3 regions of the Kitasatospora sp. NPDC101447 genome follow, and region 2 is predicted to be linked to each of the others. Evidence: riboswitches for the same ligand, from Rfam matches in the RefSeq annotation. Region 2 holds a riboswitch; each other region holds the start of a gene.
The links. Region 2 has a riboswitch for cobalamin ahead of metE (5-methyltetrahydropteroyltriglutamate--homocysteine S-methyltransferase). Riboswitches for the same ligand answer to the same signal wherever they lie in the genome.
Positions count from the first base shown of each region.

Region 1: another riboswitch for cobalamin. It lies ahead of ACIRST_RS08095 (FecCD family ABC transporter permease); the one in region 2 lies ahead of metE (5-methyltetrahydropteroyltriglutamate--homocysteine S-methyltransferase).
Region 3: another riboswitch for cobalamin. It lies ahead of ACIRST_RS23540 (cobalamin biosynthesis protein); the one in region 2 lies ahead of metE (5-methyltetrahydropteroyltriglutamate--homocysteine S-methyltransferase).

Region 1 is NZ_JBIWNL010000004.1:226,036-230,605, reverse strand. Features, by position in the region: gene ACIRST_RS08110 (CGNR zinc finger domain-containing protein) at 1-70, shown strand, start outside; gene sodX (nickel-type superoxide dismutase maturation protease) at 74-436, opposite strand; gene sodN (superoxide dismutase, Ni) at 694-1,089, shown strand; cobalamin riboswitch at 1,172-1,297, shown strand; gene ACIRST_RS08095 (FecCD family ABC transporter permease) at 1,434-2,531, shown strand; gene ACIRST_RS08090 (ABC transporter ATP-binding protein) at 2,648-3,448, shown strand; gene ACIRST_RS08085 (ABC transporter substrate-binding protein) at 3,467-4,459, shown strand; gene ACIRST_RS08080 (nuclear transport factor 2 family protein) at 4,547-4,570, shown strand, end outside.
Region 2 is NZ_JBIWNL010000010.1:71,996-76,565, forward strand. Features, by position in the region: gene ACIRST_RS17095 (class I SAM-dependent methyltransferase) at 1-164, shown strand, start outside; gene metE (5-methyltetrahydropteroyltriglutamate--homocysteine S-methyltransferase) at 269-2,584, opposite strand; cobalamin riboswitch at 2,760-2,963, opposite strand; gene cobF (precorrin-6A synthase (deacetylating)) at 3,097-3,855, shown strand; gene ACIRST_RS17110 (enoyl-CoA hydratase) at 3,954-4,570, opposite strand, start outside.
Region 3 is NZ_JBIWNL010000016.1:147,490-152,059, reverse strand. Features, by position in the region: gene ACIRST_RS23550 (prolyl oligopeptidase family serine peptidase) at 1-548, opposite strand, end outside; gene ACIRST_RS23545 (helix-turn-helix domain-containing protein) at 754-1,452, opposite strand; cobalamin riboswitch at 1,648-1,782, shown strand; gene ACIRST_RS23540 (cobalamin biosynthesis protein) at 1,980-2,966, shown strand; gene ACIRST_RS23535 (cobyric acid synthase) at 2,963-4,501, shown strand; gene ACIRST_RS23530 (putative cobaltochelatase) at 4,498-4,570, shown strand, end outside.

The DNA.
Region 1 (4,570 bases), on a different contig from region 2:
GGCCAACGTCGCCGCCTACCGGGCCCGCAAGCGCCAGGAGGCGGAGGCCGCGCTGGGCGGCGGGCAGTAGGCGCTAGACGTCCTCCACCCAGGCGCCGAGGCGGCGGGCCAGACCCGGCACCCGGGCCAGCCGCGGGGCGAGCAGCAGCCGCTCCAGCCGGCGGCCCGGCGCCAGCCAGGACGGGCGCGGGCTCAGCCGCAGCAGCACCCGGCCGAGCACCAGCTCGTCCGGGACCGCGCCGTAGCTGCGGCTGTCGCTGTCCACCGGACGGTTGTCGGAGAGCAGCCACCACCCGCCGGGCCGGCGCCCGGCAGCCCGCTTCACCACCAGCAGGTCCTGCTGGAAGGGGTGGCGGAAGAGCACCACCGCGCCCGGCCGGATCGGCGCGCCGTAGCGGACCAGCAGCCGGTCGCCCTCGCGCAGGGTCGGGACCATCGACGGGCCCGCCACGTCGACGACCCCGAACGGCAACACGCCGCCCCCGGTCCGGCCCTCCGGTTCCGCGCTCCGTGCCACGACTCCTCCTCCCGCACGCCCGCCCCCAGTCTGCCGTACGGACCGTCACCTGTTCGGTGTCCGGATTACCCCGGTTCCGGGTCCGCCTTTTGCCCTAGGCCCACCGCCCGATCGCGAAACCACGAGGGCGGAAGGGTAATCTCGGGCGCGGGAAGACGATCTAAGGAAGGACTCCCATGTTCTCTCGTCTGTTTGCACCGCGTGCCACCGCTCACGCCCACTGTGACCTGCCCTGTGGCGTGTACGACCCGGCGCAGGCCCGGATCGAGGCCGAGTCGGTCAAGGCCACCCAGGAGAAGTACCAGGCCAACGAGGACCCGCACTTCCGTGCCCGCGCCGTCATCATCAAGGAGCAGCGCGCCGAGGCCGTCAAGCACCACATCTCGGTGCTGTGGAGCGACTACTTCAAGGCCCCGCACTTCGAGAAGTACCCGCAGCTGCACCAGCTGATCAACGACACCCTGAAGGCCGCCTCGGCCACCAAGGCGTCCACCGACCCGGCCACCGGTCAGGCCCTGCTGGACCTGATCGCCGAGGTCGACAAGATCTTCTGGGAGACCAAGCAGGCCTGAGCCTGACGCGTCGCCACCCGACCGCCCCCGTCCGCACCGCCGGACGGGGGCGGTCGTGCGTTCACACCCGACCCGACCTCGGTAAGGGTTGCCTACCCTGAGTGCCTGTTATGCTGCCAGGGCGTCCGAGGGGGAAGTCCGGTGAGAATCCGGCGCTGACCCGCAACGGTGAGCACGGCCCGCACCCGCGGTGCGGCCGCGCCAGCCCGATCGCCCTCGGCCGTTGGACTCCCGAGAACTCGCCGTGGACTGCGAGGGGGACGGCGCCCGGGCACGCCCCCGGCCGGCGCCCGCCCCGGCGCACCCGCGGCCCGAGGCAAGGCGCATCCGTGACCCGCGCACCCATGACCCGCGCATCCGTGACCCGCGTAGCCGTGACCCGCGTAGCCGGCGGCCCGTCCGTCCACCGGACACCCGTGCTCCCGCTCACCGTCGGCCTCGGCGCCGCCCTGCTGCTGTCACTGGTCTGCGGGGTCGCGCTGGGCTCCTCCGGGATCGGGCTCCCGCACGTACTGCGGCTGCTGGGCGCCGGACTGACGGGCGGTCGGCTGGAGGCCGACGAGGCGGCCGCGTACGCCATCGTCTGGGAGATCCGGCTGCCGCGCACCGTCCTGGCCGCCGTGGTCGGCGCCGGGCTGGCCGCCACCGGGGTCGCCGTCCAGGCGCTGGTGCGCAACGCCCTCGCCGACCCCTTCGTCCTCGGCATCTCCTCCGGCGCGGCCGTCGGCGCCAACGCCGTCCTGCTGTTCGGCGCCTTCGCCTCGCTCGGGGTGTGGGCGATCTCCGCCTCCGCCTTCGGCTCCGCACTGCTCGCGATGACGCTGGTCTACCTCGCAGCCCGCACCGCGTACGGGCTCACGCCAATGCGGCTGGTGCTCACCGGCACCGCCCTCTCCTACGGCTTCGCCGCCGCCACCACCCTGATGGTCTTCGCCGCCGACCGCGGCGACGCCGCCCGGAGCGCCATGATGTGGCTGCTCGGCAGCCTCGGCGGCGCCACCTGGGGCTCGGTGCCGATCGCCGCCTGCACCGTCCTGGCCGGGCTCGCCCACCTCGGCTGCGCCGCCGGACGGCTGGACGCGCTCGCCATGGGCGACGAGACCTCCGCCTCGCTCGGTGTGGACCCGGACCGGATGCGCCGTGAACTGTTCGTGGTGACCGCCGCCGTCACCGGCACGGTGGTCGCGGTCAGCGGTGCGATCGGCTTCGTCGGGCTGCTGGTGCCGCACGTGGCCCGGATGCTGGTCGGCGCCGGGCATCGCCGGGTGCTGCTGGTCGCCCCGCTCGCCGGGGCGCTGCTGCTGGTCTGGGTGGACATCGCCTCCCGCACCCTGCTGGCACCCGCCGAACTGCCCGTCGGGGTGTTCACCGCCGTGCTCGGCGTGCCCGCCTTCCTGCTGATGATGCGTCGGCGCGGCCACGCCTTCGGAGGCCGACGGTGACCGACGCGATCGGTACGACCGATGCCATCCGTACGACCGGCCCGGCCGCCCCGGCCGGCTCGACCGCCCGGCCCGACCGGGCGAAGGCCCAGGACCTCGACGTCGACACCGTCTCGGTGGAGTCGGCCGGCACCCGGATCGTCCACGAGGTGAGCCTGGCGGCCGCCGCCGGGCAGGTGGTCGGCCTGGTCGGACCGAACGGCAGCGGCAAGTCGACCCTGCTGCGCTGCGTCTACCGGGTGCTGAAGCCCACCGGCGGGGCCGTCCGGCTCGACGGCGACGACCTGCACGCGCTCTCCGCGCGGGAGACGGCCAGGCGGGTGGCCGCGCTGACCCAGGAGCACTCCGCCGAGTTCGACTTCACGGTGGCCGAGGTGGTCGCCATGGGCCGGCTGCCGCACCGGCGCGGCCTCGGCGCCCCGACCGACGCGGACCGGGAGCGCTGCGCCGGCGCCCTGGCGAAGGTCCGGGCCGGGCACCTCGCCGGACGGGGCTTCCTGAGCCTGTCCGGGGGCGAGAAGCAGCGGGTGCTGTTCGCCCGCGCGCTGGTCCAGGAGCCGCGCCTGCTGGTGCTCGACGAACCCACCAACCACCTCGACGTCGCCCACCAGTTGGAGGTCCTGGCGCTGGCCCGCGAGGCCGGCCCGACGGTGCTCGTCGCGCTGCACGACCTCAACCTGGCGGCGAGCCACTGCGACCTGCTGTACGTCCTGCGGGCCGGCCGGATCGTGGCCTCCGGACCGCCCGCCGAGGTGCTCCGACCCGCCCTGCTGGCCGAGGTGTTCGGTGTCCGGGCCACGCCGGTCCGGCACCCGGAGACCGGCGCCCTCCAGCTGCTGTTCGACCGCCTCGACCGCTCCCCCGACACCCGGACGCCCGGGGCCCGGACCGCCGACGCCCGTACCCCCGACGCCTGAACCACCGAAGGAACCACCGTGCGCACCAAGGCCGTTGCCGCCGCCACCCTGCTCGTCCTCGGACTTACCGCCTGCGGCGCGGAGATCGCCCCCCGGCAGGCCTCGACCGGCTCCGCCCACTACCCGGTGACCGTGCAGAACTGCGGCGAGGAGCTGACCTTCCCGCAGAAGCCGGCCCGGGTGGTCACCAACGACGTCAACATCACCGAGCTGATGCTCTCCCTCGGCCTGGCCGACCGGATGGCCGGCTACGTCATGCCCGACGACAAGGGCCGGGTCGACAAGGTGCCGTGGAAGGACGGCTACCAGCAGACCGCCTGGCTCTCCAAGAAGGTGCTCACCAAGGAGATCGCCCTGGACGCCAGGGCCGACCTGGTGCTGGCCGGCTGGCACTACGGCTTCGACGAGGGCAGCGGCGTCACCCCGCAGGCGTTCAAGGCCCTCGGCATCGACTCGTACGTGCTCAGCGAGTCCTGCCGCAGCGGCAGGGGCACCGAACGCGGCGTGATGGACCCGCTGGACGCGCTCTACACGGACCTGGCCAACCTCGGCGAGATCTTCGACGTCAAGGACCGCGCCGACCGGCTGATCGCCGACTCCAGGGCCCGGATCGCCGCCGTCCCGCAGCCCGAGCGCCGCCCGTCCGTCTTCCTGTACGACAGCGGGCAGGACAAGCCGTACACCGCCGGGAAGTTCGCCGCCGCCGACGAGATCATCGCCAAGGCCGGCGGCACCAACATCATGGGCGACCTCGCCGACACCTGGGTCACCGCCGGCTGGGAGAGCGTGGTGCAGCGCGACCCCGAGGTGATCGTGATCAACGACTACGCGACCCCGGGCGCCGAGGAGAAGCGGAAGTTCCTCAAGTCGTTCCCGCCGCTGGCCGGCGTCTCCGCGATCAGGAACGACCGGATCTTCGTGCTGGACTACGTCGACCTCGTGGAGAGCCCGCGCAACCCGGCCGCGATCGGCACCCTGGCCGAGTACCTGCGCACCGTGCCGGCCCGCTGAGCGGCCCGGTCTCCGGCCCCTCCGGTCGGTGGTGCCGGGCGTAGGCTCTAGGTACGAGCCGACGGACCCCGACCGGAGGAGCGAATCATGACCACCATGGCGGCCCCCGCG
Region 2 (4,570 bases):
ACGAGGGCGACACGTACAACCCGGTGGAGCCGTCGTCCTTCCTGACGCGATTGCAGACGCTGGGCTTCGAGAACCTGACCATCGGGGTGGGGGGACGGTTGACCTTCGTCGCCCACAGGCCGCGAGCCGCAGCCGAGGACGGCAGCGTCACCGGCGCCCGCTGACCGGCCCCGGGCCCACGGGAGTGCGCGCCGGGCGGCCCCGACGGAAGGTCCGCCGGGGCCGCGAACCACCGGCCGCTCAGCCGACGACTCCCTTCGGGGGACGGTCAGTCGGCGAGTTCCTCGCGCAGGCGGCGGGCGGCGGCGACCAGGCTGTCCAGGGAGGCGCGGGTCTCCGGCCAGCCGCGGGTCTTCAGGCCGCAGTCGGGGTTGACCCAGAGGCGCTCGGCCGGGATCGCGGCGAGGCCGGCCCGGAGCAGCGAGACCGCTTCCTCGGTGCTCGGGACGCGCGGGGAGTGGATGTCCCAGACGCCGGGGCCGACCTCGCGCGGGTAGCCGGCCTCGGCCAGCTCCCCGGCGACCTCCATGTGCGAGCGGGTCGCCTCCAGGGAGATGACGTCCGCGTCGAGGTCGTCGATCGCCTTCATGATCGCGCCGAACTCGGCGTAGCACATGTGGGTGTGGACCTGGGTGTCCGCGCGGACGCCCGAGGTGGCCAGCCGGAAGGCCTCGGTGGCCCAGTCCAGGTAGGCCGGGCGGTCGGCGGCGCGCAGCGGCAGGGTCTCGCGCAGGGCCGGCTCGTCGACCTGGACGACGGCGGCGCCGGTGGCCTCCAGGTCGGTGACCTCGTCGCGCAGGGCGAGGGCGACCTGGCGGGCGGTGTCGGCGAGCGGCTGGTCGTCGCGGACGAAGGACCAGGCGAGCATGGTGACCGGGCCGGTGAGCATGCCCTTGACCGGGCGGTCGGTGAGGTCCTGCGCGTAGCCGAACCAGTCCACCGTCATCGGGTGCGGGCGGGAGATGTCCCCGGCGAGGACCGGCGGGCGGACGTAGCGGGTGCCGTAGGACTGGACCCAGCCGTGCCGGGTGGCCAGGTAGCCGGTGAGCTGTTCGGCGAAGTACTGGACCATGTCGTTGCGTTCGGGCTCGCCGTGCACCAGGACGTCGAGGCCGGCTTTCTCCTGGTAGGCGATGACGTCGCGGACCTCGGCCTCCATCCGTTCCCGGTAGGCGGCCGTGTCGATCCGGCCCGCCGTCAGGTCGGCGCGGGCGACGCGCAGTTCGGTGGTCTGCGGGAAGGAGCCGATGGTGGTGGTCGGCAGCAGCGGCAGCCTGAGCCGGGCGCGCTGGGCCTGGGCCCGTACGGGGTAGGGCTGGGCGCGGCGGGCGTCCGCCGCGGTGACGGCGGCGGCGCGGGCGCGGACGGCGGGGTCGCGGGTGATCGGTGAGGTGGCGCGGGAGGCCAGGTCGGCGCGGTTGGCGGCGAGTTCGGCGGTGATCGCGCCGGTGCCCTCGCGCAGGCCGCGGGCGAGCAGCGCGGCCTCGGCGGCCTTCTGCTTGGCGAACGCGAGCCAGCGGGCGATCTGCGGGTCGATGTCGCGTTCGAGCGTGGCGTCGATCGGCACGTGCAGCAGTGAGCAGGAGGGCGCGACGTCGACCCGGTCGGCGAGGCCGAACAGGGTCGCCAGGGTGGCGAGCGACTTCCCCAGGTCGTTGATCCAGATGTTGCGCCCGTCGATCACACCGGCGACCAGTCGCCTGCCGGGCAGCCCGCCGACGGCGGCGAGGTCGGCGAGGTTGGCCGCGGCCGGTCCGGTGAAGTCCAGCGCCAGGCCCTCGACCGGGGCCTTCGCCAGGACCGGCAGGGCGTCGCCGAGGCGGTCGAAGTAGCTTGCGACCAGCAGCTTGGGCCGGTCGGCGAGGGCGCCGAGGTCCCGGTAGGCGCGGGCGGCGGCGTTGAGCTCGGCCGGGGTGCGGTCCTGCACCAGGGCGGGCTCGTCCAGCTGGACCCACTCGGCGCCGGCCGCCTTCAGGGCCGCGAGCAGCTCGGCGTAGACCGGCAGCAGCCGGTCCAGCAGGGTCAGCGGCTGGAAGTCCTCGGCGACACCGGGCGCGGGCTTGGCGAGCAGCAGGTACGTGATCGGCCCGACCAGCACCGGCCGGGCGGTGTGACCGAGCGCGAGGGCCTCGCCGAGCTCGCCCACCGACTTGGCCGGGTTCGCCGCGAAGGCCGTGTCGGGGCCCAACTCCGGTACCAGGTAGTGGTAGTTGGTGTCGAACCACTTGGTCATCTCCAGTGGCGCGACGTCCTGCGTGCCGCGCGCCATGGCGAAGTAGCCGTCCAGCGGGTCGGCCTCGACCGCGGCCCGGTGGCGGGCGGGGATCGTGCCGACGGCGACGGTGGTGTCCAGCACGTGGTCGTAGAGCGAGAAGTCACCGGTCGGGACTTCCTCGATGCCGGAGTCGGCGAGCTGCTGCCAGTTCCCCCGGCGCAGGTCGGCGGCCGTCGCCAGCAGCGCCTCGGCGGTGACCGCGCCCTTCCAGTAGCCCTCGATCGCCTTCTTCAGCTCCCGGCCCCGGCCCTGGCGGGGGTAGCCGTACGCGGTGGCGAGGGTTGCCGCGGCTGCGGACTTCGTGGTCAAGGGACTCTCCTTCGCGAGTCTGTCTCCTCAGGGATCCGGAGACCGCAGGGGCGCGAAGGGATGACGGACCGGGCAGTGGCCGCACGGACGTACGGGCCTGATCTGCCTGGTATGGTCGCCGACCCGCCCACGAGGTCACCGGATGTCCGCGCGCGGATCCTCCGCGGGCGGGCAGTGGCAGGTCTTCGGACTCGCGGGCGCGCCCACCCTGTCGAGGGCGGACTCCTACTGGCCGTCGCTTCCCAGACCCGTCCCGGGCCCAGTGCGTATGACGGCGGTCGTTCCCACTCACCGCTGCGGGGCAGTCCCGGACTGGCCGATCAAACGGCGTCACCGGGTTCCCTCTTACGACGCCCCGCCTGGCGGACAGGGCGAACCAGCTGCCCGGCCAGCTTAGGGGCAAGGAACCCGAACCCACGCGGAATTCACGCAACGTGTCCGCATGGTGAGACCCGGCGCCGCCCCCGTCGGCCGGACGAGATCGAAGCGGTTCGGACGGCAGAATGCCTCCCATGCGGCACATCTTCGTCATCGGTATCGGCGCGGGCGACCCCGATCACCTCACCCTGCAGGCGGTCAAGGCACTCGCCCGCACGGACGTCTTCTTCATCCTCGACAAGAGCGAGGAACGGCAGGACCTGATCCGGCTGCGTCGCCGGATCCTCGCCGAGCACGGCCGGGCCGGGCACCGTGTGGCCGAGGCGCCGGACGCGGAACGGGACCGCGGCACCCCCGCGTACGCGGCCGCCGTCGACGACTGGCGCGTCCGCCGCGCCGACCTGGTCGAACGGCTCCTCGCCGAGCACCTCGGCGAGGACGAGACCGGCGCCTTCCTGGTCTGGGGCGACCCGAGCCTGTACGACAGCGTCATCGCCGTCGTGGACGACGTCCTGGCCCGCGGCACCGTCGGGTTCGACTTCGAGGTGGTCCCGGGCATCAGCAGCGTCTCGGCGCTCGCCGCCCGCCACCGCACCACACTGACCCGGGTCGGCCGCCCGGTGCAGATCACCACCGGCCGCCGTCTGGCCGAGGGTTTCCCCGAGGGCGTGGACGACGTGGTGGTGATGCTCGACGGCCGGGCCGCCTTCGCCGGGATCGACCCCGAGGGGTTGGAGATCCGGTACGGCGCCTACCTCGGCACCCCCGACGAGATCCTCGTCGCCGGCCCGCTCGCCGAGGCCGCCCCGAGGATCCGCGAGCTGCGCGAGCAGGCCCGCGAGCGCAAGGGCTGGATCATGGACACCTACCTGCTCCGGCGGGCCGGGAGCTGACCGGCGGTGCGCCGCCCCGTGGAGGGGGCGGCGCACCGGGCCGGCCCGTCAGCGGTTGCCGAACTCAGCGGTCGCCGAACGTCAGCGGTCGCCGAACGTCAGCGGTTGCCGAACATCGGCGGGCGCTTCTCGGCGAAGGCCGCCATGCCCTCCTTCTGGTCCGCCGTGGCGAAGGTGGCGTGGAAGAGCCGACGCTCGAAGCGGACGCCCTCGGCGAGGGTGGTCTCGTACGAGCGGTTGACGCTCTCCTTGAGCATGACCGCCGCCGGAGCGGACATCGCCGCGATGGTCTCGGCGGTGGCCAGGGCCTCCGTCTGCAGCTGGTCGGCGGGGACGATCCGGGAGACCAGGCCGGCCCGTTCGGCCTCCTCGGCGCCCATCATCCGGCCGGTCAGGCACAGCTCCATCGCCTTGGCCTTGCCGACGGCCCGGGTGAGCCGCTGCGAGCCGCCGATGCCGGGGATCACACCGAGCTTGATCTCCGGCTGCCCGAACTTGGCGGTGTCCGCGGCCAGCAGGACGTCGCACATCATCGCCAGCTCGCAGCCGCCGCCCAGCGCGTACCCGGCCACCGCCGCGACGACCGGCTTGCGCAGCGCGGCGAAGCGGTCCCAGGCGGCGAACCAGTCGCCGAGGTAGGCGTCGACGAACTCCAGGGACTGCATCTCCTTGATGTCTGCGCCGGCCGCGAAGGCCTTCTCCGAGCCGGTGACCA
Region 3 (4,570 bases), on a different contig from region 2:
GGCAGGCCGAAGCGGTCGAGGACGGGCAGCACCGGGAGGGTCTGCTGGCGGTCGGCCTCCGGGCCGTGGACGAGGATCACCCAGGTGCCGCGCTTGCCGTCGAGGTGCCAGGCGGGGAGCGCGCCGAGTTCCCCGTCGGCGGAGGTGTCGGTGTAGGCGAGGCCGAGTGCCCGGGTGGGGTCGCCGAGGTGGACGCGGGGGGTGAAGCGGACCTCGGTGCCGGGGGTGAGCGTGCCCTGGTCGGCGCGGACCAGCCGACGGGTGACGCCCTGCTCGTCGCTGTGCAGGACGTCCTCGACGACGGCGTGGCCGTTGTCGCCCCACTCGACCGCCCAGCGGCCGGGGTGCAGGCTCTCCGGGCTGCGGGTGAAGGTGACCCGCCCGGCGCCGACGCTCCGGACCACGACCGGCCCGGACTCCCGCCCGGACTCCCGCCCGGCGGTCACCGGACGGACCATCCGCTCGGAAGCCCGACGGCCGATCACCAGGACGACGGCCCCGGTTCCGACGGCGGCGGCCGCCACGACGGCAGCGGTTCCCCAGCGCATATCGTTCCCCGCTCTGTTGGTCTCGGACCGGACGGTGTTCGTGCACCAGTCCACCGGCGCCCCGCCCGCGCGGCCACCGGGCTGACCCGTCCGGGGCACGGCCTCCGGATCCGCACCCGCCGTCGGAGGGCCGGCCGCCTCCCCTTGCTACGCGGTCGGCCCGGTGGTGCCCGTTGTTACGCGGTCGGCCCGGTGGTGCCCGTTGTCACGCGGTCGGCCCGGTCGTGCCCGCGGTGTCGAGGAGGTGCCAGAAGCGGGGGGTGAGGGAGCCGGCGGCCGGGGGCGGTGCGGTGCGGGTGGTGGCGCCCCAGTGGGTGGGGACGTGGTGCTCCTGGTGGAGGGCGGCGAGGGCGTCGGCGAGGGTGTCGGCGGGGGCGGGGACGATGCGGGCGAGGGCGCGGAGGTGGGGCTGCCAGCGGCCGGTGACGCACTGGCGGAGGAGGTGGTCGAGCGCCTCCCCGCGGCCGGTGGCCTCGACGAGTTCGGGCAGGCCGAGGCCGAGGACGTCGGCGAGGGCGCGGGTCTGTTCCTCGTCGCCCTCCCAGCGGTCGGTCAGTTCGGCCTGCCGGTAGGAGTCGAGGGTGGTGCCGGTGCGCTCGGCGACGGCCGCCTGGCCGAGCTCACGGGCGACGCGGTGGTCGCGCAACCGGACCGGACGGGTGTCCATCAGCTGGGCGGCGGGGCACCAGAGGGCGCGGGCGAGGGCGATGAACTCCGCTTCGCCGGGGCGCAGCTCGCCGTTCTCCCAGGCGAGGACGTGCGCGGGCAGCAGCCGTACGCCGTGCGCGGCCAGGCCCTCGGCGACCTGTTCGGGGGTGAGGCCGAGGGCGGCCCGGTGGGCGCGGGCGGCTGCGGGCGAGAACGGCACCGGGGGCGGGGCGGCGGGGGGCTTTCTGCGACGCATGCCACCGAACGCTAGGCGCGGACCACGGCGCGGCCCCAGCGACCGAACCCACGAAGCGGCCGGCCCGGGGGCGGTGCCGCGCTGGGCGATCCCACAGCTCATCGGCCGCCGTCCCGTGTGACCAACCCCTCCGTGACCTCGGTTGACTCCCGGTTCGGCCGCGTGATGGGATCCTGGGGCCAATCGGAGGCATGGAGAGGAAGCCGGTGCGAGTCCGGCGCGGTCCCGCCACTGTCACCGGGGAGCACGCTCGGAAATCTCGCCACGGCGGGCCGTCAGAAGCCGCTGGAAGGCACCGGGGGTGCGTCCGACCCGGAAGCCAGGAGACTCTCGCCCCCGCTACGTCGATCCAGGGCGCGGACCCTGAGTGAGGACACGCACGCGATGCAGGCTGCCCCGCCCGGCCGGACTCCGAACTGCCTTCCGCCGAGCCGTCTCCCGATGAGTCGCCTCTCGATGAGTCGCCTTCCGCTGGGCTCCCTCTCGTTGAGCTGTCCCTCCATGAGCCGCCTTCCGGCGTGCGGCCGGTGACCGTCCGTCCTGCGGCCGGCCGCCGCTGGGCCCGCGCCGCCGCGTTCGCGGTGGGCGCCGTCGTGGGCTACGCCGCCGACGCCCGCTTCGCCGACCCGCGCCGGGGCCACCCGGTGGCCGTCTTCGGCAGCGCCGCCACCCGCCTGGAGCGGCGGCTGTGGCGCGACGACCGGGCGGTCGGGGCCGGGTACACGGCGCTGTGCGTGGGTACGGTCGCGGCGGGCGCCCTCGCCCTGGACCGTACCGTCGGCCGGCGACCGCTGGGCCGGGCCGCACTGGCGGCGGCCGCGACCTGGACCGTGCTCGGCGGCACCTCGCTGACCCGGGAGGCCCGCGCCATCGGCCGCTCGCTGCAGCAGGGCGACCTGCGGGCCGCGCGGGAGCGGCTGCCGCACCTGTGCGGGCGGGACCCGAGCGCGCTGGACGAGCAGCAGATCGCCCGCGCGGTGGTCGAGTCGGTGGCCGAGAACACCGCCGACGCCGTGGTGAACGCCCTGGCCTGGGGCGCCCTGGCCGGCACGCCCGGGCTGCTGGCCTTCCGCGCGGTGAACACCCTCGACGCCATGGTGGGCCACCGCTCGCCGCGCCACGCCCGGTTCGGCTGGGCCTCGGCCCGGCTGGACGACGTGGCGGGCTGGCCCGGCGCCCGGCTGACGGCCCTGCTGACGGTGGCCGCCGCCCCGCAGCCGCGGACGGCCTGGCGGGTCTGGCGGCGCGACGGCTCCTCGCACCCGAGCCCGAACGCCGGTCAGGCGGAGTCGGCGTTCGCCGGCGCGGTGGGCGTGCGGCTGGGCGGGACGCTGCAGTACGGCGAGCGCGTCGAGCACCGGCCGGTGCTCGGCGGGGAGCTGCGGCCGGTCACGGTCGACGACATCGAACGGGCCTGCACGCTCTCCCGGCGGGTGGGCGCGCTGGCGCTGGGTACGACGGTCGCGGGGCACGTCCTGCTGCGCGCGCTCCGTGGGAAGAGGGGAAGGGCATGACGAACGCGCTGCTGGTCGCCGGGACGACCTCGGACGCGGGCAAGAGCGTGGTCACCGCCGGCATCTGCCGCTGGCTGGCCCGTCAGGGCGTGCGGGTCGCGCCGTTCAAGGCACAGAACATGTCGTTGAACTCCTTCGTCACCGCCGACGGCGCCGAGATCGGACGCGCCCAGGCGATGCAGGCGCAGGCCGCCCGGGTGGAGCCGGAGGCGGCGATGAACCCGGTGCTGCTGAAGCCCGGCGCGGACGGCCGCAGCCAGGTGGTGCTGCTGGGCAGGCCGGTCGCCGAGGTGGGCGCGCTGGACTACCGCGAGCGCAAGCCCGTCCTGCTGGAACGCGCCCTGGAGTGCCTGGCCGATCTGCGCAGCCGCTACGAGGTGGTCGTCTGCGAGGGCGCCGGATCGCCCGCCGAGATCAACCTGCGCGACCGCGACATCGCCAACATGGGCCTGGCCACGGCCGCCGGGCTGCCCGTGGTGGTGGTCGGGGACATCGACCGGGGCGGTGTGTTCGCGGCGATGTACGGCACGCTGGCGCTGCTGTCCGCGGAGGACCAGCGGCACGTGGCGGGCTGGTTCGTCAACAAGTTCCGCGGCGACGCGCGGCTGCTCGCGCCCGGCCTGGAGATGCTGCACGGGCTGACCGGCCGTCCGGTGCTGGGCACCCTGCCGATGCTGCCCGGGCTGTGGCTGGACGCCGAGGACTCGCTGGACCTGTCGACCGTGGTGGACCGGGTCGACGGGCGCGGCCCGCTCGGGGCGGACGTGCTGCGGGTGGCCGTGGTGCGCTTCCCCCGGCTGTCCAACTTCACCGACGTGGACGCGCTGGCGCAGGAGCCCGGCGTCCTGGTGCGCTGGGCCACCAGGCCGGAGGAGCTGGCCGACGCCGACCTGGTGGTGCTGCCCGGCACCCGGGCCACCGTGGCGGACCTCGCCTGGCTGCGCGAGCGCGGCCTGGAACCGGCGCTGAAGGCGCGCGCGGCGGCCGGGCTGCCGATCCTCGGGGTCTGCGGCGGCTACCAGATGCTGGCGCGCGGGATCGTCGACGAGGTGGAGTCCAAGGCGGGCGCCGTCGACGGGCTCGGCCTGCTGCCGACGCAGGTGCGGTTCGGCGTCGAGAAGGTGCTGGCGCGGCCGGTCGGCGAGGCGTACGGCCGGCGGGTCGTGGGCTACGAGATCCACCACGGGGTGGTGACCGTGGAGGGCGGCGACAGGTTCATCTCCGATGGCCGGGGGCAGAGCCTGGACGGCTGCCGGGCGGGCTCGGTCTGGGGCACGACCTGGCACGGCGTGCTGGAGAACGACGGCTTCCGCCGCGAACTCCTGCGCGAGGTCGCCGACCTGGCCGGGCGGGCGTTCGTGCCGGCCCCGGACACCTCGTTCGCCGAGGCGCGCGAGGCCCGGCTGGACCGGCTGGGCGACCTGATCGAGGAACACGCGGACACCGACGCGCTGTGGAAGCTGATCGAGGGCGGGGTGCCGGCGGCCGGATCGCTGCCGTTCCTGGCGCCCGGGGCACCTGGGAGTGACGCATGACTGACGTCCGCTATCCGTTCACCGCGATCGTCGGCATGGCCGACCTGCGGCTCGGGCTGCTGCTGAACG